One region of the Brevibacterium renqingii genome, then DNA from elsewhere that is predicted to be linked to it. Evidence: riboswitches for the same ligand, from Rfam matches in the RefSeq annotation. Region 1 holds a riboswitch; each other region holds the start of a gene.
What was found. Region 1 has a riboswitch for thiamine pyrophosphate ahead of IIE29_RS13700 (ECF transporter S component). Riboswitches for the same ligand answer to the same signal wherever they lie in the genome.
Positions count from the first base shown of each region.

Region 1 (7,566 bases):
TCGAAGCCGCCGGGGGAGCGTCGGCGAGTCACAAAGAACTCGCCGACGCTCTCTATCCCCAGTTCGACGGCAGAGTCGACAACCACGGCTGGTGGGTCCAGGGCGCGGTCGTTGCCTACGAACAGGAGATCGGCCGTCGCGTGCCCGGTCAGCGTGCCGATGGCACCTTCGACGTGGCCGTGTCCCGCACGATGCCCGGCGATCGTTCCGAACTCATCGAAAAGTTCGCCTCTCTGATCGGCGATACCCTCAACGAGACGGCCCTCGACGGTGATCCCCGCACCTCGGAGACGGCGAAGCGCTCCTTCTGGCGAGCGAACCTCGACGGCGGCATCAAGATCGAAGCCGCAGCTGAGACGAAGAGCGAAGACAAGACCCTCGTCGTCCTCACCACGTCCAAGCTGGCCAGTCCGGAAGCCCTCGAGAAATGGCGGGCCTTCGGCAAGGACCTCCTCAAGCAGCTCTGACCGTCCGGAAGCGGAACAGCTCCGACGATTCCGCTTCGTTTCAGCCGATGATCGGGTTCCAGACGCCGAGCACGTGAGCCGCTCCGATCGCTGTCCCGCAGACAACCAGGCTGTGGACTACCGCTGCGACATCTCGGACTGCGAAACTCGATCGCCTGCGCCACGTGCGTCCGGGACGACCGAATGCGCGACCCTCCATCGCCATCGCCAGAGTCGTGGCACGCCTGATCGAGACCACGAGCAGAACGAAGACCGCGCCGAACAGACTCCTGGTGCGCCGAACGAGCGAACCGCCGGCCACACCTCTGGCCCGCCTGGCCATCGCCAGCACCTGCCACTCACTGACCAGCAGACCCAGCAGTCGGCTCGCGGCGAGCACGGAGATGACGACGACCTCGGGCAGCCGCAGATGCTGGATCAGCGCATCGGCGAGGTCACGCGGATCGATCGTCGAGACGAGCACGATGAGCGGTATCGCCAAGGCGAGGACGCGCACGAAGATCGCCGCAGCCGCAGCCAGGGAGTCACTTGTCATGAGCAGCGGACCGAAGTCGATGACGACCTCCCCGGTCTTCTCCGCGAGGATCGCCGTCCCCCACGCCGCGAGCAGAGCACCGGCAGGAAGGAACCACAGCCGCCTGATCGTCGCGGCGAGATCGAGCCCGGTGGCGGGCAGCCCGAGCAGTGAGAACGCGAGCACCACACCGGCAGAGACGACATCGATGCTCAACAGCGCACCGATCATGAGGATGAGCGCCATGGTGATCTTCGTCAGCGGATTGCATCGGACCAGAGCCGTGCTGCGCACCACGGGAATGAGCTGACCGGGATCTTCCACCCCCACCTCGGGTGGCGGTTGCCGCCTGCGCGCCAATTGCTCACTCACCGCGCTCACCCGCCCCTGCCCGAGCCGTCGAGGAGGTGGAGAACGCCCCGAGGTCGACCCGTCGGGCCCCGATCGCGTCGAGGAAGGCATGATCATGGCTGACGGCGACGACGGCCGAGCCGCGGTCCAGGGCATCGACGAACAGTTCGACCAGCCCGGCCCAGGTCAGAGCGTCCTGGCCGAAGGTCGGCTCGTCGACGATGAGGACCTGTGGTCGGGGAGCGAGCATGGCCGCCACCGACAGGCGGCGCTTCTCGCCGCCGGACAGGCTCTGCGGATGCGCTTCGGCCAGCGCCTGCAAGCCGAGCACGTCGAGCAGCTGGACGACGCGGTCGTCGACCTCCGCGTCCGACCACCCGGCCAGGCGCGGTCCCAGACTCAGCTCCGCGGCTACACCGGAGGTGAGGAACTGATGTGCCGGTTCCTGGAAGACCATGCCGATGCGCGGCGCGAGCAGCGCCGAGGGCCACGCGAACGGACGGGCGTGCTTCGACTCGCCCCGCAGCGCCGCCTCGGCGGTGACCCGTCCCGCGAACTCGGGAAGCAGACCGGCCAGCGTCAGCGCGGTCGTGGACTTGCCGGCGCCATTGGGGCCGACGAGGCCCACAGCCTCTCCTGCGCGGACGGCGAGATCGATGCCGGCCGCCGCCGGTGCCTTCGCTCGCGGCCGGCCCACGGCGAGGCCCGCGGCCCGCAGCAGCACATCCCCTCGTCCGTCGCCGGGACTCGAGCAGATCGCGGCCTCGGCTGTGGGCGACAAGCCCCCTCCTGACGTCGTCTCCGATCCGTGCGGCATCCAGATGCCGCAGTCGATGAGCGCCTCGGACAGGCTCGGGTCGGAGAAGATCCGCTTCGGCGGACCCTGTGCGAGGAGCCCGTGAGGACCGAGCACGATGACGCGATCGACGTGGTCGAGCCACAGTCCGACCCGATGCTCGACGATGACCATCGTCGCCGAGGCGGCAGTCTGCACGGAGAGGACGGAGTCGCGGACCTCAGCGGCCGAGTCCGGGTCGATGTTCGCTGTGGGTTCATCGAGGATGATGACCTCAGGCGACATCGCGTGGATCCCGGCCAGGGCCAGGCGCTGCTTCTGGCCGCCGGACAGCGCCGCCGTCGGATGGTCGAGCGGCAGATCGAGGCCGAGTGCGGCCAGCGAGCCGGGGATCCGGGACTCGATGACCTCGGCGGGCAGCCCGAGGTTCTCCATACCGAAGGCGACATCGTCGCCGACGCGAGAGAAGATCACCTGCGATTCGGGATCCTGCAGGACCAGCCCGGAGCCGCCTCGGCGAGGATCCGGGGGAGCGTTTCCGACGAGGAGCTCACCGGTCGCCTCTCCGGACTCGTCGGGCAGGACACCGGCAAGCGCATGGAGGAGAGTCGACTTGCCTGCTCCCGAGCGTCCGAGGACGAGGACTCTCTCACCGGCCGTGATCTCGAGGTCGAGAGGACCGACGGCGGGAGCATCACGGTCGGCATGCGTCCACGAGTACTCCCGCGCCGTGATCGGCAGCCCCATCAGCGCAGGCGACCGGAGGCGAAGGAGCTCAGCGCGCCCGTCCTCGCGATCGCCCGATGGGCGTACCAGGCGCCGATGCCGGAGATGACGAGGCCCGAGACGATCGCGCACACGGCATAGACGGTCTGGAAGCCGAACTGCCATTCGGCGTTGTACATGATGTTCTCGCTCACGGCCATGAAAGCCGCGGCCAGCATTCCGGCCAGTGCGGTGATCCAGAGCGTGAACCGCTTGTAGCCGAAGGCGGCGAAGACGAGTTCGGCGCCGAGACCCTGGACGAGCCCCGACAGCAGCACGGCTGCGCCGAAGTGAGAGCCGAGGACCGCTTCGACGATGGCGGCGATGAGTTCGCACAGGAGTGCGGCCCCGGGTTTGCGGATGATCGCACCGGCCAGGGGGCCGGCGAGGACCCACAGGCCGGCGATGAGCCCGATCGAGGGCGGGAACGCCTGGAAGGCGAGCTCGAGGATCTTCCAGCTCAGCGCCAGCACCCAGAACACGAGTCCGACGGCGATGCCGAGCACGGCGGTGGTGACGTAGTCGACGACCCGCCATTTCTTCGTCTTCGGCGCCAGGGTGTGGGCCGGTGCCGTGGACGGTGCGGAATTCGACGTGGTGGTTTTCGGCATTGTGCCTCCTCGGATCAAGGAGGGGTGGAAGAGTCTCGACTTCCTTCGGCGGTACTGACCGCATCAGGTTCGAGGGTCTGCAGCTTCTTCTGCACTCTCAGCGCCCCTGATGGCGCTCCCCTGTCGTAGCCACCACTGTACAGCAGACGGCGGTGAGAGGCAGCGGGTCTCAGGGGCGCCCGGCGACGCCGATCAGCTCGGCACCACCATCACCGGTCCCGCGGCACGGTTGAGGACACCGCGGGAGACGGAGCCGAGCAAAGCGCTCTTCAGACGTCCGCGACCGCGCGTGCCCAGCACGGTCAGCTGGGCGCGGGCGCTGGTTTCGATGAGTGTCTCGGTGGGATCGCCGATCGGAACCGATGTGGATACGGACAGCGAGGGGAACTGCTCGCGAAGCTCGGCGACCTCTCTCTCGAGCCCGGCGGCGAGCTCCTTCTGCCGACGCCCTGAGACCTCCGAGCTGAGCTCGAGCTCGGGGTACCAGTACAGCCATTCGTCTCCCGTCGGCAGCACCGAGACGACCTCGAGCGGAGCTTCGCGCACCGCGGCCTCGGCGGCCGCGGTGAACATGGCGACGCGTCCTGTGTCCGAGCCGTCGACGGCGACGACCACGGGGCCGTTCTGTGCTGAGTCGGGTGCGGCATGCTGCGGCACCACGATGGTCGGACAGTGCGCATGGGCCGGAAGGGCGGTGGAGACCGATCCCAGCACGCGGCCCATGAAGCCGCCGCGACCTCGCGCGCCGACGATGACGACCTCGGCCTCGGAGCTGAGGGTGACGAGGACGCCGGCGGCATCGCCCGGTGCGGTGCGGAAGCTCTTCTCACCGGGGTGATCTCGCAACAGCTCGACCGCCTCGGCGAGGGTCGCCTCCGCTTCCTTCTTCGCGGTCACGTCTTCGGGCTCGCTGGGGAGGGAGGCCATGTTCGGATAGATCATCGTCGGCAGCGCATAGGCGGTGACGACGGTCAGCGCGGTATGCCGGCGCTCGGCCTCGACCGCGCCGCGGCGGACGGCCAGAGCTGAGAGTTCGGAGCCGTCGAAGCCGACGAGGACTCCGACCTCTCGGGAGAGGCCTGACTCTGACGGGCGTGTTTCGGACGGACGGGACTGGGCAGACATCTCGGACCTCTCGGTCGGGGCCTTGCCAACCCGGACGCCGACGACGGCCCCGACTGGCGGTATCGACGGCGTCGGGACCATCCTACCAAGAGGCTTCTACGCGGCGTAGAAAAATGTGCGGGTGAGAGCCTCGGTCTCAGACCGGGAAGCCCAGATGGGTGAGCGCGGCCTTGAGGACGTGTTCCTGGCCGTAGCAGAGCTCGCCCGTGATATCGGGACGCAGCGTCTCCTCGGGGGTCAGCCAGTCGAGGCTGAGGGCGTCGGCGCGTGGGGTGCACTCACCGCGGACCTCGAGGATGAAGCACATGGAGATGGCATGCTGGCGCGGATCGTGGAGCAGAGAGGATCCCTCGGTGGGGAAGTACTCGGCGATGTGGAACGGCGAGATCGCCGGCGGGACGACCGGCAGCGCCATCGGGCCCAGATCGTTCTCCGCATGGCGCATGAGCGCGGAGCGGATGGTCTCGTGGAAGCGGATGCGTCCGCCGACGACCTCCCGCCCCAGGGTCCCGTCCTCGAGGCTGCGCAGCAGCAGTCCGATGCGCTCGACGTTGCCCGACTCTCCCACTCGCACCGGGATCGCGTTGACATAGGGGATCGGCAGGCGTCTGCGCAGTTGGGCGTACTCCGCGTCGTCGAACCAGTTCTCGTCGAAGTCCAGGGCAGTTCGAGTCATGAGGCAATCGTCCCACATCGTGGGCCGAGGCAGAAGCGCTCCGCGGCTTTGGTGGTGAACCAGCACACACATCGGGTAAAGTATCTTGACATCGAGATAAATTTCCGACCGGCAGAGAACTGCCCAAGTGACGTGGCCTACAGTTGTGTCAGCACTTTCCGACCGGAACCGGTCGAGGACTATGAAGGGGTACCCATGATCAATCATGAAGTCCGCACTCATAAGAGCTCAGAGAACCTGGCTCGAGAGGATCAGCTCGCCTGGAAGATCGCAGAGGTCGCATCCGATCCGACACCGGTCGATTCCGACGTCACCGAGATGGTCATCAACCGCATCATCGACAACGCCTCCGTCGCGGCCGCCTCGGTGCGCCGCTCCGCTCCGATGCACGCCCGCGAGCAGGCGCAGACCCACCCGTTCACCCCGGGCGCCAGCATCTTCGGTCTCCCGCTGGCCGACCGCTTCTCGCCGGAATGGGCCGCTTGGGCCAACGGCGTGGCCGTCCGTGAACTCGACTTCCACGACACCTTCCTCGCCGCCGAGTACTCCCATCCCGGCGACAACATCCCGCCGGTCCTCGCCGTCGCCCAGCACAAGGGCATCGACGGCAAGGACCTCATCAACGGTGTCGCCACCGGCTACGAGATCCAGGTCGACCTCGTCAAGGGCATGTGCCTGCACGAGCACAAGATCGACCACGTAGCCCACCTCGGCCCCTCGGCCGCAGCCGGCATCGGAGCCATGCTCCACCTGCCCACGGAGGTCACTTTCCAGGCCGTCCAGCAGGCTCTGCACGTGACCACGGCGACCCGTCAGTCGCGCAAGGGCGAGATCTCGTCCTGGAAGGCCCACGCTCCCGCCTTCGCCGGCAAGATGGCCGTCGAGGCCGTCGACCGTGCGATGCGCGGCGAAGGCGCGCCGAACCCGATCTACGAGGGCGAGGACGGCTTCATCGCGTGGATCCTCTCCGGTCCCGAGGCCCGCTACACGATCCCGCTTCCCGGCAAGGGCGAGTCCAAGCGCGCGATCCTCGACACCTACACCAAGGAGCACTCGGCCGAGTACCAGGCCCAGGCGCTCATCGACCTCGCCCGCAAGCTCGGCGGTGAGATCGAGGACCTGACGAAGATCAGGCGCGTCGTCATCCACACCTCGCACCACACCCACTACGTCATCGGCACCGGCGCGAACGATCCGCAGAAGATGGATCCTGGTGCCAGCCGTGAGACCCTCGACCACTCGATCATGTACATCTTCGCTGTGGCCATGCAGGACCAGGGCTGGCACCACGAGCACTCCTACGCCCCCGAGCGTGCCGGTCGCCCCGACACCGTCGAGCTCTGGCACAAGATCGAGACCACCGAGGATCCCGAGTGGACCCGTCGCTACCACTCGACCGACCCGAACGAGAAGGCCTTCGGCGGACGCGTCGAAATCGAATTCGAGGACGGCTCGACCCTGGTCGACGAGATCGCCGTCGCCGACGCGCATCCCTTCGGCGCTCGTCCCTTCGCTCGTGCGAACTACGTCGAGAAGTTCAAGACCCTGGCCGAGGGCATCGTCAGCGATTCCGAGCAGGCCCGCTTCCTCGACCTGGCCGAGAACCTCGAGAACCTCGACGCGAAGGGCGTGGCCGAACTGTCCTTCACCGTCGACGGCCTCGAGCACAGCGGATCGAAGGGCATCTTCTGATGCTGGGCGCAACTGCAACCCCGGCTGAGCGCCGCGCGAAGTTCCGCGATCTGCTCGCCGGCGATCAGATCGTCCAGTTCCCCGGCGCCATCAACCCGATCAACGCTCAGATCATCGAACAGACCGGATTCGAGGGCGTCTACATCTCCGGCGGTGCGTTCTCTGCGGCCATGGGCCTGCCCGATATCGGGCTGACCACGCTCACCGAGGTGGCCGACCACGGACGCAACATCGCCCGGGTGACGAACCTGCCGACGTTCATCGACGCCGACACCGGCTGGGGCGAGGCCATGAACGTGGCTCGCACAGTCCAGGAGTTCGAGGACGCCGGGATCTCGGGGATGCACCTCGAGGATCAGGTCAACCCGAAGCGCTGCGGCCACCTCGACGGCAAAGAGGTGGTCACCGCCGCAGAGATGAGCAAACGCATCAAAGCCGCCGTGAAAGGCCGCCGCGATGAGAACTTCGTCATCAGCGCTCGCACCGATTCCCGTGCCGGCGAGGGCCTCGACGCGGCGATCGACCGGGCAAAGGCCTACGTCGACGCCGGCGCGGATCTGATCTTCCCC
Region 1 is NZ_JADBHG010000007.1:132,747-140,312, reverse strand. It holds gene IIE29_RS13715 (hypothetical protein) at 1-467, shown strand, start outside; gene IIE29_RS13710 (energy-coupling factor transporter transmembrane component T family protein) at 508-1,305, opposite strand; gene IIE29_RS13705 (ABC transporter ATP-binding protein) at 1,346-2,875, opposite strand; gene IIE29_RS13700 (ECF transporter S component) at 2,875-3,504, opposite strand; TPP riboswitch at 3,528-3,636, opposite strand; gene IIE29_RS13695 (universal stress protein) at 3,697-4,629, opposite strand; gene IIE29_RS13690 (DUF4916 domain-containing protein) at 4,766-5,305, opposite strand; gene IIE29_RS13685 (MmgE/PrpD family protein) at 5,501-6,997, shown strand; gene prpB (methylisocitrate lyase) at 6,997-7,566, shown strand, end outside.

Region 2 (7,566 bases), on a different contig from region 1:
GACCCGACCACTGCTCCCGGATCCACCGCAGGTCATCGAGGTCGAGGGTGGGATCGAACATCGTCTGCGTCATCTCCGCCAAGGACTGCGAGGTATCCGACAGGGAGGCGTATTTCGGCGGTTCGGTGGTGAGGAAATTGAACCACCAGCCCGGCCGGTACGAGGCGTCGAGGATCGTACCCAAGGTCAGCCGCGGCGGGATCGTCAATCCGTTCCGGTGATCACGCAGCCGCTGCCCGGTGATGGGCGTATCGACGGTGACGAGCAGAGTCTCATAACCGCTGGCCTGGGCTCGCTGCAGCAGGTCGAGGCTGCGCTGCCGGTCTTTCCACAGGTAGAGCTGGAACCACCGGGTCGAGTCCGGGGCCGCCTGTGCGACGTCCTCGACCGAGGTCGTTCCCATCGTCGACAGTGAGAACGGGATTCCGGCCTTCGTCGCCGCGCGCACACCGGCGACCTCACCCTCGGAGTGCATCATCCTCGTGTATCCGGTCGGGGCGATGCCGAACGGCAGACGAGTTCGGGATCCGGCGATTGTCGTCGAAGTGTCCGGGGCGTCGACACCGTGGAGAATGCGCGGCAGCAGCTCCACCTCGGCGAAGGCGTTGCGATTCCTGCTCAGGGTCCGCTCGTCCAGAGCCGCCCCGTCGACGTAGTCGAAAGGTGCGCGCGGGGTCACACGTTGGGCGATGCGTCGCAGATCCCAGATATCGGCGGCGGAGTCGAGCCTTGCGGCCACTCGGTCGAGTCGGGGCGGTTCGAACTTCAGCAAGGGGGCGAGTTCTCTGATGTCGGGAAGTCGGCGCTTCATCTCTCTCCTCGGTCGCGGCTGTGCGCTCGTCATTCTAGGGTCCGGGAACGAAACCGGCCGACGGTGTCCATCATCGCCGATTCCGGTCGCGGCAGGCAGGTGCCGCTCCGACCTTGCGAGACCTCTGACACACTGCGGGGTCCGAATTCGACAGCCGCCCGGGGCAACGTGGCACGATGAAATGGATGTCTCAAGCACTTGTGTGGTATGTCAGCTACGGTTCGAACATGGCTCGCGATCGGCTCGCCTGCTATCTTCAGGGCGGCCGGCCGCCCGGAGCGCACGTGAGCTATCCGGGTGCAAGGGACGGCACACCGCCGCGGGCCGAGGCCTGCGTCGAACTGCCCGGAACGATCTACTTCGCCGGTTCGTCGAAGGTCTGGGGCGGCGGGATGGCCTTCTATGACCATCATGTTCCCGGTCCCACTCCGGCCAAGGCCTATCTCATCACCGCCGAACAGTTCGCCGATATCGCCGCCCAGGAGATGAATCGTCCGCCCGAGGCCGACAGTCCATTGGAGAGCCTCGCATTCGACCTGCCCGTCGGCGCGTCTCATTCGGTGGGGCCGGGAGGCTATGAGACGCTCATCGTCCTCGATGACGTCGACGGCGTCCCCAGCGTCACATTCACCGCTCCCCACGGTTCGGCCGACATCGAGCACACCCAGCCGACCGAACCGTATCTGGCGATGCTGCGCACAGGCACTGCCGAGGTCAGGGACGCCGCTGAGCTTCCCCGGCGCGCAGCTGCACCAGCGTGAGGTCGAGCAGCGGGGTGTCGACCCCCAGCTCGGCGGCCTTGCGGGCCAGATCGCCGAGGATGTGCTCGGCTTCGCTCGGCAGACCTGCCGTGACGTCCCGGTAGAGGGACGAAGTGAACTCCGACCCCTCTGCCGTGAGCATCGACACGGTCATCTCGTGGGACCTCGCGGACACCGGATGGGACGCCGCGGCCGCCACGGATTCGAGCTCCTCGATGATCCGGAGCACATGAGCCCGCCCGTCGGCGTCGACGATCGCTCCGACCGGCGCCCGGAACAGGCAGGTGACGACTCCGGCCGCGGCGATGAAGATCCACTTCTCCCACAGCCCGCCGACGATGTCGTCGATGACCTGCAATCTGAAGCCGGGCACGTCGAGAGCCGTGGACACGGACTCGGGCACCTCATCGCCGGAGAGGTCGCCGATCGTCATCACGGCCAGGTCGGTGAGCTGATGCACCGCACCGTCCTTGACAGTGCCGACGATCTTGACGAGCCCGCCGAGAGTCTGACCCGGGTAGTCGGCCTGCAGACGGTCGATCTGGGCCATGCCGTTGAGGAAGGGGACGATCCGCGTGTCAGCGCCGACGGCGGGGCGGACGTCGTCGAGGACGGCATCGAGACCGTTGGCCTTGACCGCGATGATGACGAGGTCGAAGGTCTGCCGGCTCCTCTCGAGCTCCGCGGCGGTGATCACGCTGACGGAGTTCGTCCGATCAGCCTCCGGCGAGACGAAGCGCAGCCCTTCGGCACGGATCCGCTCCGCCCTCGTCTCCCGAAGGAGGAAGGTGACGTTGCGGCCGGCCTCGATGAGGTAGGTGCCGAAGGCTCCTCCGGTGGCTCCGGCACCGGCGATGAGGATCGTCGGCTCCTGTCCGCTCGCTGCGCTGTGCGTGGTACCCGTCATGCCGATTCCTCCTTGAGCACCCGCGCGGCCGCAGCGGGATCGACTGCCGAGGTTATCGCACGTACCACCACGACACGCTCCGCGCCCGCTTCCCGGACCTCAGAGAGTCTGGGACCGGCCTTGATCCCACCGATGGCGAACCAGGGTTTGACCGCCGAAGCAGCCGTCTCGGCCAGCAGACCCGTGCCCACGGCCGGCCGGCCGGGCTTCGTCGGAGTCTCCCACACGGGACCGACGCAGAAGTAGTCGATCTCGCCGTCCGCTTCGGCGGCGAGCGCCTGTTCCCGCGAATGGGTGGAGCGACCGAGAAGGACATCGGGTCCGAGCACGGCGCGAGCCTGAGCGCTGGTGAGATCCCCTTGGCCGATGTGGAAGACATCGGCGCCGACCAGGAGTGCGATATCGGCACGGTCGTTGACGGAGAACAGCTTCCCATGCCGTTCAGCGACTTCCTTCAGCACCTCGAGGGCGGCGATCTCGTCTCGGGCTTCGAGGGTCTTGTCGCGCAGTTGGATGATGTCGGCGCCGCCGGCGTACGCAGCATCGAGGAACTCGGGAAGATCACCCTGGGCACTCCTGGCATCGGTGCACAGGTAGAGGCTAGCCCGAGCCAATTCGGCTTCCCGCCAGGCTCTTCTCGAGTCGGACACGTCGGTGTGCGGTGGAATATCGGTGGTCATGGTCATAGAGTAGAGGAAGTTCGCGGGAGCCTCCCAACGAGGCTGAGAGGGTGTAACAGCCGACCGTCAGACCTGATGCGGATCATGCCGCCGGAGGGAGAATCCATGCACGTCATCGTCGTCGGTGCCGGAATCATCGGCCTGTCCACCACCTGGTACCTGCGCCACCTCGGCGCCGATGTCACGGTCATCGATCCCGATCCCGCGATGGGCGCCTCCCATGCCGCGGCGGGCATGCTCGCTCCGGCCGCCGAGGTCGTATGGGGGCAGGAGCTGCTGTACCCGCTGCTGCGCACCGCGGCCGACATGTACCCGGAGTTCGCCGCCGAGGTGGCCGACACGGACGCAGCCGATCTCGGCCTCACCGACACCGGAACCCTGGTATGTGCCGGTGATCGTGCCGATCTGCAGGCGCTGCGCGAGCTGCGGGATGCCCAGTCGGGAGCCGGGTTCGCAACGGAACTCATCACCGGTTCACGGGCGCGAGAGCTCGAACCGTCCTTGTCACCTTCGGTCGCCGGTGCCGTGCGCATCCCCGAGGATCAGTCCATCGACCCCAGGAGAGTGGTCTCGGCCCTGCGCTCGGTGTTCGCCTCCGAACTCCTGTCTGCGCGAGTGACCGGGCTGCTGCGCGACGGAGACGCCACCGTCGGTGTCGAGCTCGAGGACGGGCGGCAGCTGATCTCCGACCAGGTCGTCCTCGCCGCCGGAGCAGCCTCGAATGCCGTAGCAGGCGCCCCGCGGCTGCCCGTGCGCCAGGTATGGGGCGACGTTCTGCGCCTGCGTGCTCCCGCCGCGCGCACTCCCCTGCTGTCGAGCACCATCCGCGGCCTCGTCAACGGCCGTTCCGTCTACATCGTGGCCCGCCCCGATGGGGAGCTCGTGCTCGGAGCCAGCTCCCGTGAGGACGGTCGAGCCGGCACTGACGCCGGATCGGTCCACCGCCTCCTCCACGATGGTCAGCGTCTGGTTCCGGGCATACTCGACTGCGAGATCACCGAGATCACCACTCGTGCCCGCCCCGGCTCCCCCGACGATGTGCCCCTGATCGGTCGGATCGACGCCGGCTGCGTCGTCAGCACCGGCTACTTCCGGCACGGCATCCTCCTCGCCCCGCTCGGCGGTCTGTTGGGTGCCGAACTCGCTGTCGGTCGCCGCCCCGAATGGCTGCCACCGGGCGCTCTCGCCTCCGTCTCACCTCGGCGCTTCGATGATGCCGCCGACACCGCTGTTCTGCCCACCACGACCTCGAAGAGGAGCAAACCATGACCGAATCAGCACAGGCAGCCACTATCGTCCTCAATGGCGAACCGCATGAACTGGCCGGTGCCACCTCGGCGCTCGACCTCGTCGCCGAAGTCACCGGACGGGAGCTGCGCGAGGACGGGACCCCTGCCGATGGGGGCCGTCTGGGCATCGCCGTCGCTGTCAACGGCGAAGTGATCCGGCGCGGAGGCTGGTCCGGTTTCGTTCTGACCGACGGCCACACCGTGGACATCGTCACCGCTGTGCAGGGAGGCTGATATGACCTGGACGATCGACGGCACGGATCTGAGCTCCCGCCTCGTCATGGGCACCGGAGGCGCGAGTTCGCTGAGCATTCTCGAAGACGCACTGCGGGCCTCGGGCACAGAACTGACGACCGTGGCGATGCGTCGCTTCGACGCCGAATCGCGTGATTCCGTGTTCACCATGCTGCAGCGCTTGGGCATCCGCATCCTGCCGAACACCGCCGGATGCTATACCGCCCGGGATGCCGTGCTCACGGCACAGCTGGCCCGGGAAGCACTCGAGACGAACTGGGTGAAGCTCGAGGTCATCGCCGACGAGGACACTCTGCTGCCCGATCCGATCGAACTCTTCGCCGCGGCCGAGGAACTCGTCCTCGACGGATTCACGGTCTTCGCATATACGAACGACGATCCGGCGTTGGCGAAGCGACTCGAGGACGCCGGAGTGGCAGCGGTGATGCCAGCCGGCGCGCCGATCGGCAGCGGCCTGGGCATCCTCAACCCGCACAATATCGAAACCATCGTCTCCCGCGCCCACGTGCCGATCATCCTCGACGCCGGTGTCGGCACCGCCTCCGACGCCGCTCTGGCGATGGAGCTCGGATGCACCGCCGTGCTGCTGGCCTCCGCAGTCACCCGCGCCCACGACGCCCAGGCGATGGCCCGGGCAATGGCCTTGGCAGTCGAATCCGGCTATCTGGCGGCCGGGGCCGGGCGGATACCGAAACGACCACTGGCCTTGGCATCGTCGACCTTCGACGGATTGGTCGCAGCCCGATGACCGGAGCGCAGGCGACCACGCCCGTTGCGAGTGCGGACAGCGTGAATCCCGGTCCCCTGGTCGAACCCATTGACACGCTGAACCGGGACGAGTTGGCACGCTATGCCCGGCACCTGAGCCTGCCGGGATTCGGGCTCGAGGGTCAACGACGTCTGCGGGCGGCCTCGGTGCTGGTCATCGGGGCAGGCGGACTCGGTGCGCCGGTGCTCAACTATCTCGCGGCCGCCGGGATCGGGTCGATCACGATCATCGATGACGATGTGGTCGAGACCTCGAACCTCCAGCGTCAGGTAATCCATCGCAGCGTCGATGTCGCGCGGCCGAAAGTCGACTCGGCCGCCGAGGCCCTGCGGCGGCTCGACCCCTCTCTGCACGTGCGCACGATCGAGGCCAGGCTGAGTCCTGACAATGCACTCGACCTCTTCGCCGACCACGATGTGGTCCTCGACGGGGCGGACAACTTCGCCACCCGATATCTGTCCAACGATGCCGCCGAACTCACCGGCACTCCCCTGGTGTGGGGCACGATCTTCCGGTTCGCCGGTCAGGTGAGCACCTTCGTTCCCGGTCACGGTCCGATGCTGCGCGACCTGTTCCCCGATATCCCGGACCCCGATTCGGTGCCCAACTGCGCCGAAGGAGGTGTCCTCGGGGTGCTCTGCGGAACCGTGGGGTCGGCCATGGCCACCGAGGCGATCAAACTCATCTGCGGCATCGGCACCCCCTTCATCGGCCGCCTGCTGCGCTATGACGCTCTGGACGGTGAGTATTCGACGCTGCGGTTCTCCCCCGACCCCGAGCGGCCGGCCGTCACCGACCTCACCGAGGTGGCCGCAGCCTGTGCTGCCGCCGCTGCGCCCGGGACAGCTGCCGGGCCCGATGCCGGGATCGAGGAGATCACCCCTGCCGAGCTGGTCGGACTCGGCACACAGGCGGTGCTCATCGACGTGCGTGAGGACTGGGAAAGGGAACTGTCATCGATCCCCGGGTCCCTGCACCTGCCCTTGGCCAGCGTGCGCGAACGCGGCTGGGATGCGGTCGCCGAAACGATCGGGCGCAGAACCGAACGCGGAGAGTCACCCGGCGACATCGTCATCCACTGCAAGTCAGGAGCGCGCTCGGCCGAGGCGGTCGAACTCCTCAACGACGCCGTCCCGCCCGGAGTGCGACTGCGTTCCCTGGCCGGAGGCATCACCGCCTGGTCGGCTCAGGCCTGAGGCGGCCCGGCTGCCAGTCTGGCGGCGAGACCACGCTCACCGGCTCTCATCACCACCGCATGCATGAGACCCGACAGGGGCCGGAGCATGCGGATCGACCGGCGCGCGGTCGTCACGCACCACAGCGACTCGATCTGTGTGCACCGACGGTCCTCTTTGAGCGTCCAGACTCCGTGGCCGCGCAGATCACCGTGGGCGCTGAAGCTGATCAGCTGCGGCGCCCTCACCTCCTGGGCTTCGATGACGAAGCGCAGAGGCGTGCCCAGTGGTGTGTGCACCAGTATGCGCGCTCGGCTTCCGCACACCAGCCGCTCACCCACGGGTTCGGCACTCGACAGGCCCCGCCACCATTGCGGCCACTCCTCGACCCTTTCGAGTATCGCCCATACGGCTTCGGCTTCGGCCTCGGCGGTCCACTGGTCGTCGAAGTGGAAGGGCGAGGACTCCCCGGCCCGAGGGGTCACATGCACATGGGTCATGGTACGACGGTAGTGTGAAAGACGTGAGTGAGGAAAGCATCGCCAGCAACCGTCGGCCCTCCCCCTTGGGCGGCCGCAAACCGACCAAGGACGATCTCGCGGCAGTCTCCACCGACGATCCGAATGCGATCGACGACGTTCTGCCGAGTGACGGCTCAGGAGTGAAGATGCTCATCGTCGGCATCAATCCGGGCCTATGGACGGCCGCGGTCAACGCCCCGTTCGCCCGGCCCGGCAACCGGTTCTGGCCCTCACTGCATCAGGCGGGACTCACCGACCACCAGGTCGACGCTTCCCGCGGACTCGACCCCGCCGACGAACAGCAGCTGCTCCGACGCGGCATCGGGCTGACGAACCTGACCGGGCGCGCCACCGTGCGGGCCGACGAACTCTCCCGCGAGGAGCTGCGTGCAGGTGCT
Region 2 is NZ_JADBHG010000005.1:24,373-31,938, forward strand. It holds gene IIE29_RS10615 (alpha-hydroxy acid oxidase) at 1-811, opposite strand, end outside; gene IIE29_RS10620 (histone deacetylase) at 997-1,572, shown strand; gene IIE29_RS10625 (ketopantoate reductase family protein) at 1,526-2,479, opposite strand; gene thiE (thiamine phosphate synthase) at 2,476-3,159, opposite strand; TPP riboswitch at 3,172-3,275, shown strand; gene thiO (glycine oxidase ThiO) at 3,265-4,428, shown strand; gene thiS (sulfur carrier protein ThiS) at 4,425-4,682, shown strand; gene IIE29_RS10645 (thiazole synthase) at 4,684-5,451, shown strand; gene moeB (molybdopterin-synthase adenylyltransferase MoeB) at 5,493-6,668, shown strand; gene IIE29_RS10655 (SRPBCC family protein) at 6,659-7,147, opposite strand; gene IIE29_RS10660 (mismatch-specific DNA-glycosylase) at 7,171-7,566, shown strand, end outside.
Region 2: it holds a riboswitch for thiamine pyrophosphate, as region 1 does, so the genes downstream of both, thiO (glycine oxidase ThiO) here and IIE29_RS13700 (ECF transporter S component) in region 1, are expected to answer to the same signal.

Region 3 (7,566 bases), on a different contig from region 1:
GTGTCTCCCGAGGCTTTGGAGGCTGCTGTGCGGCCGGGCACCGCGGTCGTGAGCCTGGGCTATGCGAACAATGAGATCGGCACGGTCGCCGACGTCCCCGCCCTGGCGGAGGTCGCGCACGCCTCGGGCGCGCTGTTCCACACCGATGCGGTGCAGGCGGCCGGGTGGCTGCCGCTGTCGGGTCTCGGCGTGGACGCGCTCACCCTGGCCGGGCACAAGGTCGGTGCGCCGAAGGGCATCGGTGTGGCCGCGATCCGCGCCCGCATCCCCGTCGAACCGCTCATCCACGGCGGCGGGCAGGAATCCGGCCGCCGGTCGGGCACGGAGAACGTCGCCCTGGCGGTCGCCTTCGCCACGGCCCTGGAACTCGCCGAGGCGGAGCGGTACGCAGCCGCCGACCGTGTCCGGGCCGTGCGCGACGCGTTCGTCTCCGCAGTCCTGAGCGCGGTTCCGGGAGCCTTCCTCACGGGCAGCCCGGAAGCGCGGACCCCGAATCATGCGTCTTTCTGCTTCCCGAACACCTCCGGTGAGGCCGTCCTCCTCGAGCTCGAACGCCTCGGCGTGACGGCGTCGAGCGGATCGGCCTGTGCGGTCGGTTCCGATGAGGCCTCGCATGTGCTCGTGGCTCTGGGCATCGAGGCCGAGGTCGCTCAGACGAGCGTCCGCTTCACCTTCCCCGCCGGTGTCACGGACGAACAGGGGCGCCTCGCTTCGCAGGCGGTCATCGAGGCGGCCGAGAGTCTCGCCCTCAGCTACACCTGATTGTGTCCACTCTCACACCCACCAGGCGAGACGCCCCTATCATTCTTCGCGATTCGGAGAGAAAATAGGGGCAAGCATTCGTACCGGGTGTGAGGGGGCCACCATGGATCTGCTGATTCTGTTCATGATTGCCGTGATGTTTTCGACGATCGTGTTCTTCGTCGGGCGATACGCATGCCCGAGGCACGATCGCGTCCCTCTCATGGAGGTCGATCACGTGCTCCTGTGGAATACGCTGCGCCGCGGTTGGCATGCGCTCGGATCGTTCGGACCACTCACCCATTACCCCGACGGATCGTCCGGCACAGCGCACGCCTGAGGTTCGCTCGCGCCTGCCGCTGAATGACAGAACTTCCCTTGTTGTTAAAGTGGCAGGGTGACTTCCTCTGCACCTCAACGTCAGAACCCGTTCGGGGCTTTCGCGGCGCTCGTGTTCGCAGCCGTGTCGATCCTCGTGTTCATCGGCACCGCCGTGTGGTTCTGGATCCAGGCCCCGGACACCGTCGCGAGCCACTTCGATTCCTCGGGACAGCCCGACGACTGGTCGTCGAAGGCGGGCACGCTGGGCTGGCTCGTGCCGATCGGCGTGGGACTCCCCCTGCTCTTCTCGATCCGCTGCATCTGGGAGAAGCTCCCGAGCTCCATCATCAACATCCCGTTCAAGGAGTACTGGCTCGCACACGGCGAGCGCACTTACCTCTATGACTGCCTCATGGAGTTCATGCGCATCCTCGGCGGGGCAATGGCCCTGCTGTTGACGACGGTGCTCGTGATGATCATGCGCGAGGGGCGCGGGGCGACGATGCCGACGGGGATGACGTTCCTTCCCACCGGCGTCTTCCTCATCATCACCGCAGCGGCTCTGATCAACCTTGTCCGCCGGCTCCGCCCGCCGAGGTGAGCCCGGGCCCATGGGCTCAGCGGGCCGGCCTCGGCAGCTTCCCTCAGACGCTCGCGGTTTCGACCGCAGCACCCTGCGGCAGGAAGATGGAGGCGTCCCAGTTCTGCATCGCGTGTGCCGAGGCCCAGAAGTGGAGTTCGTAGACACACGCCTGTTCGAAGGCCGCGCGCATCCGTGCCGCTTCCTCGTCCGGGGCCTTCGCGAGCTCCTGTTCGAGGATCTGCACCGCGTGGCGGGTCGATTCGTCGAACTCCGGTGAGTCATAGGTCTGGACCCAGGCCCGGTACGGATGGTCAGCGGCCATCTGCCCGGCCTCGTCGATGAGCACCTTGCCCATGTGCGCGTAGACCCAGAAGCACGGCAGCACTCCGGCGACGCCTTCCCCGTAGGAGCGGCTGGCAGCCGTGGCGACGAGGAAGGACACATAGCCGAGCGTCGTCGGCGAAGCCTTGGCACCCGCACTGGCGCCGGTGAGCTCGGCATGTGCGGCGGCCAGACGCGAATCGGCCAGCAGCTCTTCGTGCATGCCCTCCTCGACCGTGATCGCCTCGGCCGCCGAGCCGGCCCAGAAGCGGGACTCGTCGCGGTCGACGGTCTTTGCGGCGAGGAAGGACATCGCCTTCGCGTAGCCGTTCAGGTAGATGCCGTCCTGGATGATGTAGTTCGTGAACGCCGTGACGTCGAGGCTGCCGTCGGCGAGTTGGGCGAGGAACGGCAGGTCTTCGATCTGTTCGACGATCGGGCGGACGCGCTCCCACAGCTGAGTGGTCTGCGGGCCGGCGGCGAAATCGACGGTCATGGGAACTCCTTTGTGCTCGTGTGACGTGGTTCAGGCGGGCTGACCGCGGATGATGTCGACCTGATGGTCGACGGGTCCGTGGGCGCCGACGGGGTCGAGGCTGACCTGCCAGTCGGCGGCCGAGGCCAGGGCGCGGGCCAGGAAATCCAGGGCATTGCTGACGGCATCGCCGAGGAGGTCGACACCTGCCGCGAACGCTGCTGTTGCGTCGCCGTCCGCCCCTATCGCGGACACTGCGCGTTCGCGGCCGAGTACGGCCACCTCGGCGGTGATCGCCGCCGACAGCGTGCATCCGGTGCCGTGCGTGTTCGGGGTGGTGAGCCTCGGATGGGTGAACTCGCGGATCTGCCCGTCACGGGTGGCGAGGATGTCGGAGACGTCCCCGTCGCTGCCGTGTCCGCCCTTGAGGAGGACGGCGCCGGGTCCCCGGTCGAGCAGGCGGCGGGCCTGTTCACGCATCTGTGCGGACGATCCCGCCTCGGGTTCGTCGTCTCCGAGCAGCAGGGCCGCTTCGGGGAGGTTCGGGGTGATGAGGTCGGCGACGGGCAGCAGGTGGGTGCGCACCGCGTCGACGGCATCGGCTTCGAGGAGCCGGTGCCCGGAGGTCGCGATCATCACCGGGTCGACGGTGAAGAATCCGAGCCTGCCGGCTGCCGCGCGGGCGGCGACGAGTTCGACGAGTGAACGGGTACCGAGCATCCCTGACTTCGAGGCGTCGACGGGCATGTCGTCGAGCACGGAGTCGAACTGGTCGGCCACGAAGTCGTCGTCGATCGGATAGACCCGAGACACCCCGTGCGTGTTCTGCGCGACGAGCGCGGTGATCACGGTCGTGCCGAGGGTCCCCCGCGCGGTGAACGTCTTGAGGTCGGCGTGGATGCCGGCACCCCCAGAGGGGTCGGTGCCGGCGATGGACAGGGTGATGGGCGGGCGGGTGCTCATGCGTGGCCTCCTGTGAAGGCGGCGAGCAGCTGCTCGGCCGCGGCCTTCGGGTCCTCGGCGGTGCAGATGGCCGAGACCACGCAGATGCCGAGCAGTCCGCGGTCGCGCAGCTCAGGCGCCCGGTCGATGCTGATGCCGCCGATCGCGACAGCCGGGATGCCCGCTTCGATGACGAGTTCGCCGAGGCGCTCGGGTCCGATGCCGTCGGGAGCGTCGGCCTTCGTCGCGGTGTCGTAGACGGGCCCGATGCCGATGAGGTCGACGACGTCGGTGTCGCGGGCGGCGGCGAATTCGGCGCTGTTCGCGGCCGAGAGACCGATCAGCGGTGCCTCGCCCAAGGTGGCGCGCACCTCGGCGACGGTGGCATCAGTTTGGCCGACGTGGATGTGCACGATCTCGCCTTCGTCGATGAGGCGGCGGGCCACCTCGACGCGATCGTTGAGGACGATGGGGACTGTGCGGTCAGTGCCCGCGGTGGCGGAGTCGACGGCGGCGATGACCTGGCGGGTCAGCGAGTAGAAGGCGGTGTCGTCGATGTCCTTGTCGCGCACCTGGACGATTCCCACTCCCCCGGCGACGGCCTCGTGCACGGTCTCGGCGACGCTGCGGCCGGCCGCTTCGCACTGAGCGGAGTCGGTGACGAGGTAGAGGCGGGTGTCGATGCCGGTGAAGCGGTCCTGAGACTGAACGGTCACGCCCTGGTCCCCTGTGTCGTGGGGGCTGTCCGCGGGGTGCGCCGATCCGGCGGTCATGCCTGCACGCCTTCGTCCGCGGTCAGTGTGCCGTGGCTGACCCGGGCCTGGGCCAGCTGGTCGCCGGTGACGGCGTGGAGGGCGTCGAGGAAGCTCACCGAGTAGCTGCCGGGCCCGTGAGCGCCGGCGGCGGCGAGTTCTCCGGCGACGGCGAAGTGCGCGTGGGCGGCGACGACGGCTTCGAATCTCGCCAGGGCGGCCGCGCTGTCGATGGCCGGGTCCCCTGCCGCAGTCGCCGAGACCGTTGCTGCGGAGTCCGGGCCTGCAGTGCTGGAGTCGGCGGTGGCCAGGTAGGCGACGGCGACGGCGCCGAGGGAGCAGCCGGTGCCGATGACCAGCGGCATGAAGTCGTGGCCGCCGTCGATATGGGCGACATGGTCGGTTCCGTCGATGTGCGCGACGACGGCATCACTGGGCCCGGACACCGCGACGATCGCACCGGTCGTGCGTGCCAGCTGGGCGGCGGCGGGAAGGACGGCGTCCACCTCATCGGTGGAGTCGACTCCGCGTCCGCCGAGGCCGACTCCGGCCAGAGCCGCGATCTCCGAGGCGTTGCCGCGGATCGCGGTCGGTCGGTCAGCGGCGGCGCGGCGGATGCGAGAGGTGCGGAAGTCGACCGCGCCGACGCTGACGGGGTCGAGCACCCAGGGCTTGCCGGCGGCAGCGGCGACGTCGATGGCGGCATCGGCGGCGAGCAGCTGATGATTCGAAGCGGTGCCGAAATTGATGAGCACGCCGTCGGCGATGCCGGCGAACTGCCCGGCGTCGGCCTCATGGTCGAGCATCGCCGGGGACGCGCCGACGGCCAGGAGCACGTTCGCGCTGAATTGCTGCACGACGGTGTTCGTGATGCATTGGATGAGCGGATGTCCCGCACGCAGTCGTGCGTTGGCAGAACGCAGGTCGAAGTCAACCATGACGATCCCTTCGCTAGTATGGCCCAGATCAGGTTCGATGGGTGTTCTCTCAGCCTCGCCGAACTCCGCTGCCGCGGATCGTCATGAGGCACCCCATGTCATTGGCTTCGACTGTATCAGCCCCACCGGGACGGGGCGAGTCCGCACGAGCTGGTCGCGCCGCCGATTGCACCGAGCGGACCACTTGGCCTCGAAAGGACCCCTTGCAACTGGTCCCTCGACACCAAGTGGTCCGCTCGGTGAGGGCGGGACTCCCCTACCCCCGGCCGACGTACCTCTGGCCGCGGCGGCTGAGGGCGTCGATGACGACGGCGGTGAGGAGGACGAGCGCGGTGATGATCTGCTGCGCATCGGAGTTGAAGCCGATGAGGTAGAGACCGTTGTTGATCGCTCCGACGACCAGGGCACCGAGCACGGCGGCCCAGGCCGACCCGCGTCCGCCGAAGAGAGAGGTGCCGCCGATGACGGCTGCCGCGATCGCGTTGAGCAGGTCCTGGGTGCTGACCAGGGTCGATCCGGCGTTCGTCGTCACCCCTGTTTTGATGAACCCGAACAGTGCGGCGAGCACGCCCGCGGCCATGAACACGCTGATGCGCACCCAGGTGACGCGGATGCCGGCTCGCCTGGCGGCTTCGACCTTGCCGCCGACGGCGTAGATCGAGCGGCCGTAGCGGGTCTTGCGCAGCACCAGATCGATGACGATCGCGATGACCATCATGAGGAAGAAGGGCATGGCCAGCCCGAAGTCCTGGTTGACGAGGATGAGGAACCCGAACACGATCGCGGCCAGCAGCACGATGCGCACGATCACCGAGGTCCAGCTCGGCGCGTTCAGCCCCTCACGATGCCGACGCAGCTTCGAATGGATGATTCCGGCACCGAAGCCGATGATCGCGACCGCCCCGAAGACGTAGGCCCAGATGGCCGGGAAATAGTAGCTGGCGAAGTCGAAGGCGAAGGTCTCCGACATCGACAGGTTCTTCTGCGTGCCCAAGGTCGTCAGCGTCAGACCCGTGAAGGCGAGCAGGCCGGCCAGGGTGACGACGAAGGCGGGGATGCCGACGACGGCGAAGAACCACCCCTGCACGGCTCCGACGACGAGCCCGAGCAGCAGCATGATGATCAGCGCGATGGCCGGCGGCACACCCTGCCGGACCACGAGCACACCGAGCAGCGAGGCCGCCAACCCGCCCAGCTGCGCCAGGGACAGGTCGATCTCGCCGAGGAGCAGGATGAGGTTGATGCCCAGCGCAAGGATCGCGAGGAAGGCGACCTGGGTGGAGAGGTTGACGAGGTTGGCCGGTGAGATGAAGTTGGAATCGGCCGTCTGGAAGACGATGACGATGACGACGAGCGCGAGGATGACCGGGAACGCCCCCAGCTGCCCCTCCTTGACCCGTCGGACGAACGTGCCGACGACCCCCTCGCTGGAGATCCGCTCATCGGTGATGAAGGAGTTGCGAGTCATCGGCGCTCACCCCTGCGTGCGGCCCTCTTCGTCACGACATTGTCGCTGGCTCCGGTGATCGCGGCGACGAGCACATCGGTGCGTTCGTCCCCGGGGAAGTCGCCGACGTCCTTGCCCAGCCGCAGCACGTGGACACGGTCGGCGACGGCCTGCACATCGGCCATATTGTGGCTGACGAGCAGCACACCCAGATCGCGTTCCTTGAGCCTCTCGATGAGGTTGAGCACCTCGGCCGTCTGTGCCACGCCGAGGGCGGCAGTCGGCTCGTCGAGCATGACCAGGGACGGCTCGCCCAGCAGGGACCGGGCGATCGCAACGGTCTGCCGCTGGCCGCCGGACAGGGCCGCGATCGGCACCCGCACGCTCGGGATCTTCGCCGACAGGCTGCGCAGCAGCTCCCAGGACTTCGCTTCCATGGCCACCTCGTCGAGGACTCCCCCACGGGTCTTCTCGTGCCCGAGGAACAGATTGGCCACGACGTCGAGGTTCTCGCACAGGGCCAGGTCCTGGAACACGGTGGCCACTCCGGCCTTCTGTGCGTCCTTGGGTGAGGAGAACCTCTGCTTCGTGCCGTTCATGACGAGATCGCCCTCATCGGCGGCGTGGACGCCGGCGATGACCTTGATCAGCGTCGACTTGCCGGCGCCGTTGTCGCCGACGAGCCCGACGACTTCGCCGCGGCCGACGGTGAGGTGGATGTCGGTCAGGGCCTGCACGGCCCCGAACCTCTTGTTGATTCCGCGCAGCTCGAGCACGGGTTCGCTGCTGTCTCCCGGCGCCTGCGCCGCCGCGGGGGTCGGTTCGGGTGTCTCAGATGTCATCTGTTCCTCGCTGTCGCCGCCCCGGACTGTCGGCGACCCGGAGGGCCGCCGGCAGGTGGGCTGTCATGTCGCGTCTGCACCGTCGCTGAGTCACTTCACTCCTGCGTCTGCGCAGAGCTTCTTCACGCTGCCGGTGCAGATGTCGTCGGCCTTGATCTGATCGCCGACGATGTCCTTGACCGAGTCCTTGGTGACGACCTTGGC
Region 3 is NZ_JADBHG010000001.1:473,222-480,787, forward strand. It holds gene IIE29_RS02135 (cysteine desulfurase family protein) at 1-762, shown strand, start outside; gene IIE29_RS02140 (hypothetical protein) at 866-1,081, shown strand; gene IIE29_RS02145 (DUF1648 domain-containing protein) at 1,139-1,663, shown strand; gene IIE29_RS02150 (TenA family protein) at 1,707-2,462, opposite strand; gene thiD (bifunctional hydroxymethylpyrimidine kinase/phosphomethylpyrimidine kinase) at 2,493-3,404, opposite strand; gene thiE (thiamine phosphate synthase) at 3,401-4,156, opposite strand; gene thiM (hydroxyethylthiazole kinase) at 4,153-5,073, opposite strand; TPP riboswitch at 5,061-5,179, opposite strand; gene IIE29_RS02170 (sugar ABC transporter permease) at 5,330-6,541, opposite strand; gene IIE29_RS02175 (ATP-binding cassette domain-containing protein) at 6,538-7,362, opposite strand; gene IIE29_RS02180 (substrate-binding domain-containing protein) at 7,453-7,566, opposite strand, start outside.
Region 3: it holds a riboswitch for thiamine pyrophosphate, as region 1 does, so the genes downstream of both, thiM (hydroxyethylthiazole kinase) here and IIE29_RS13700 (ECF transporter S component) in region 1, are expected to answer to the same signal.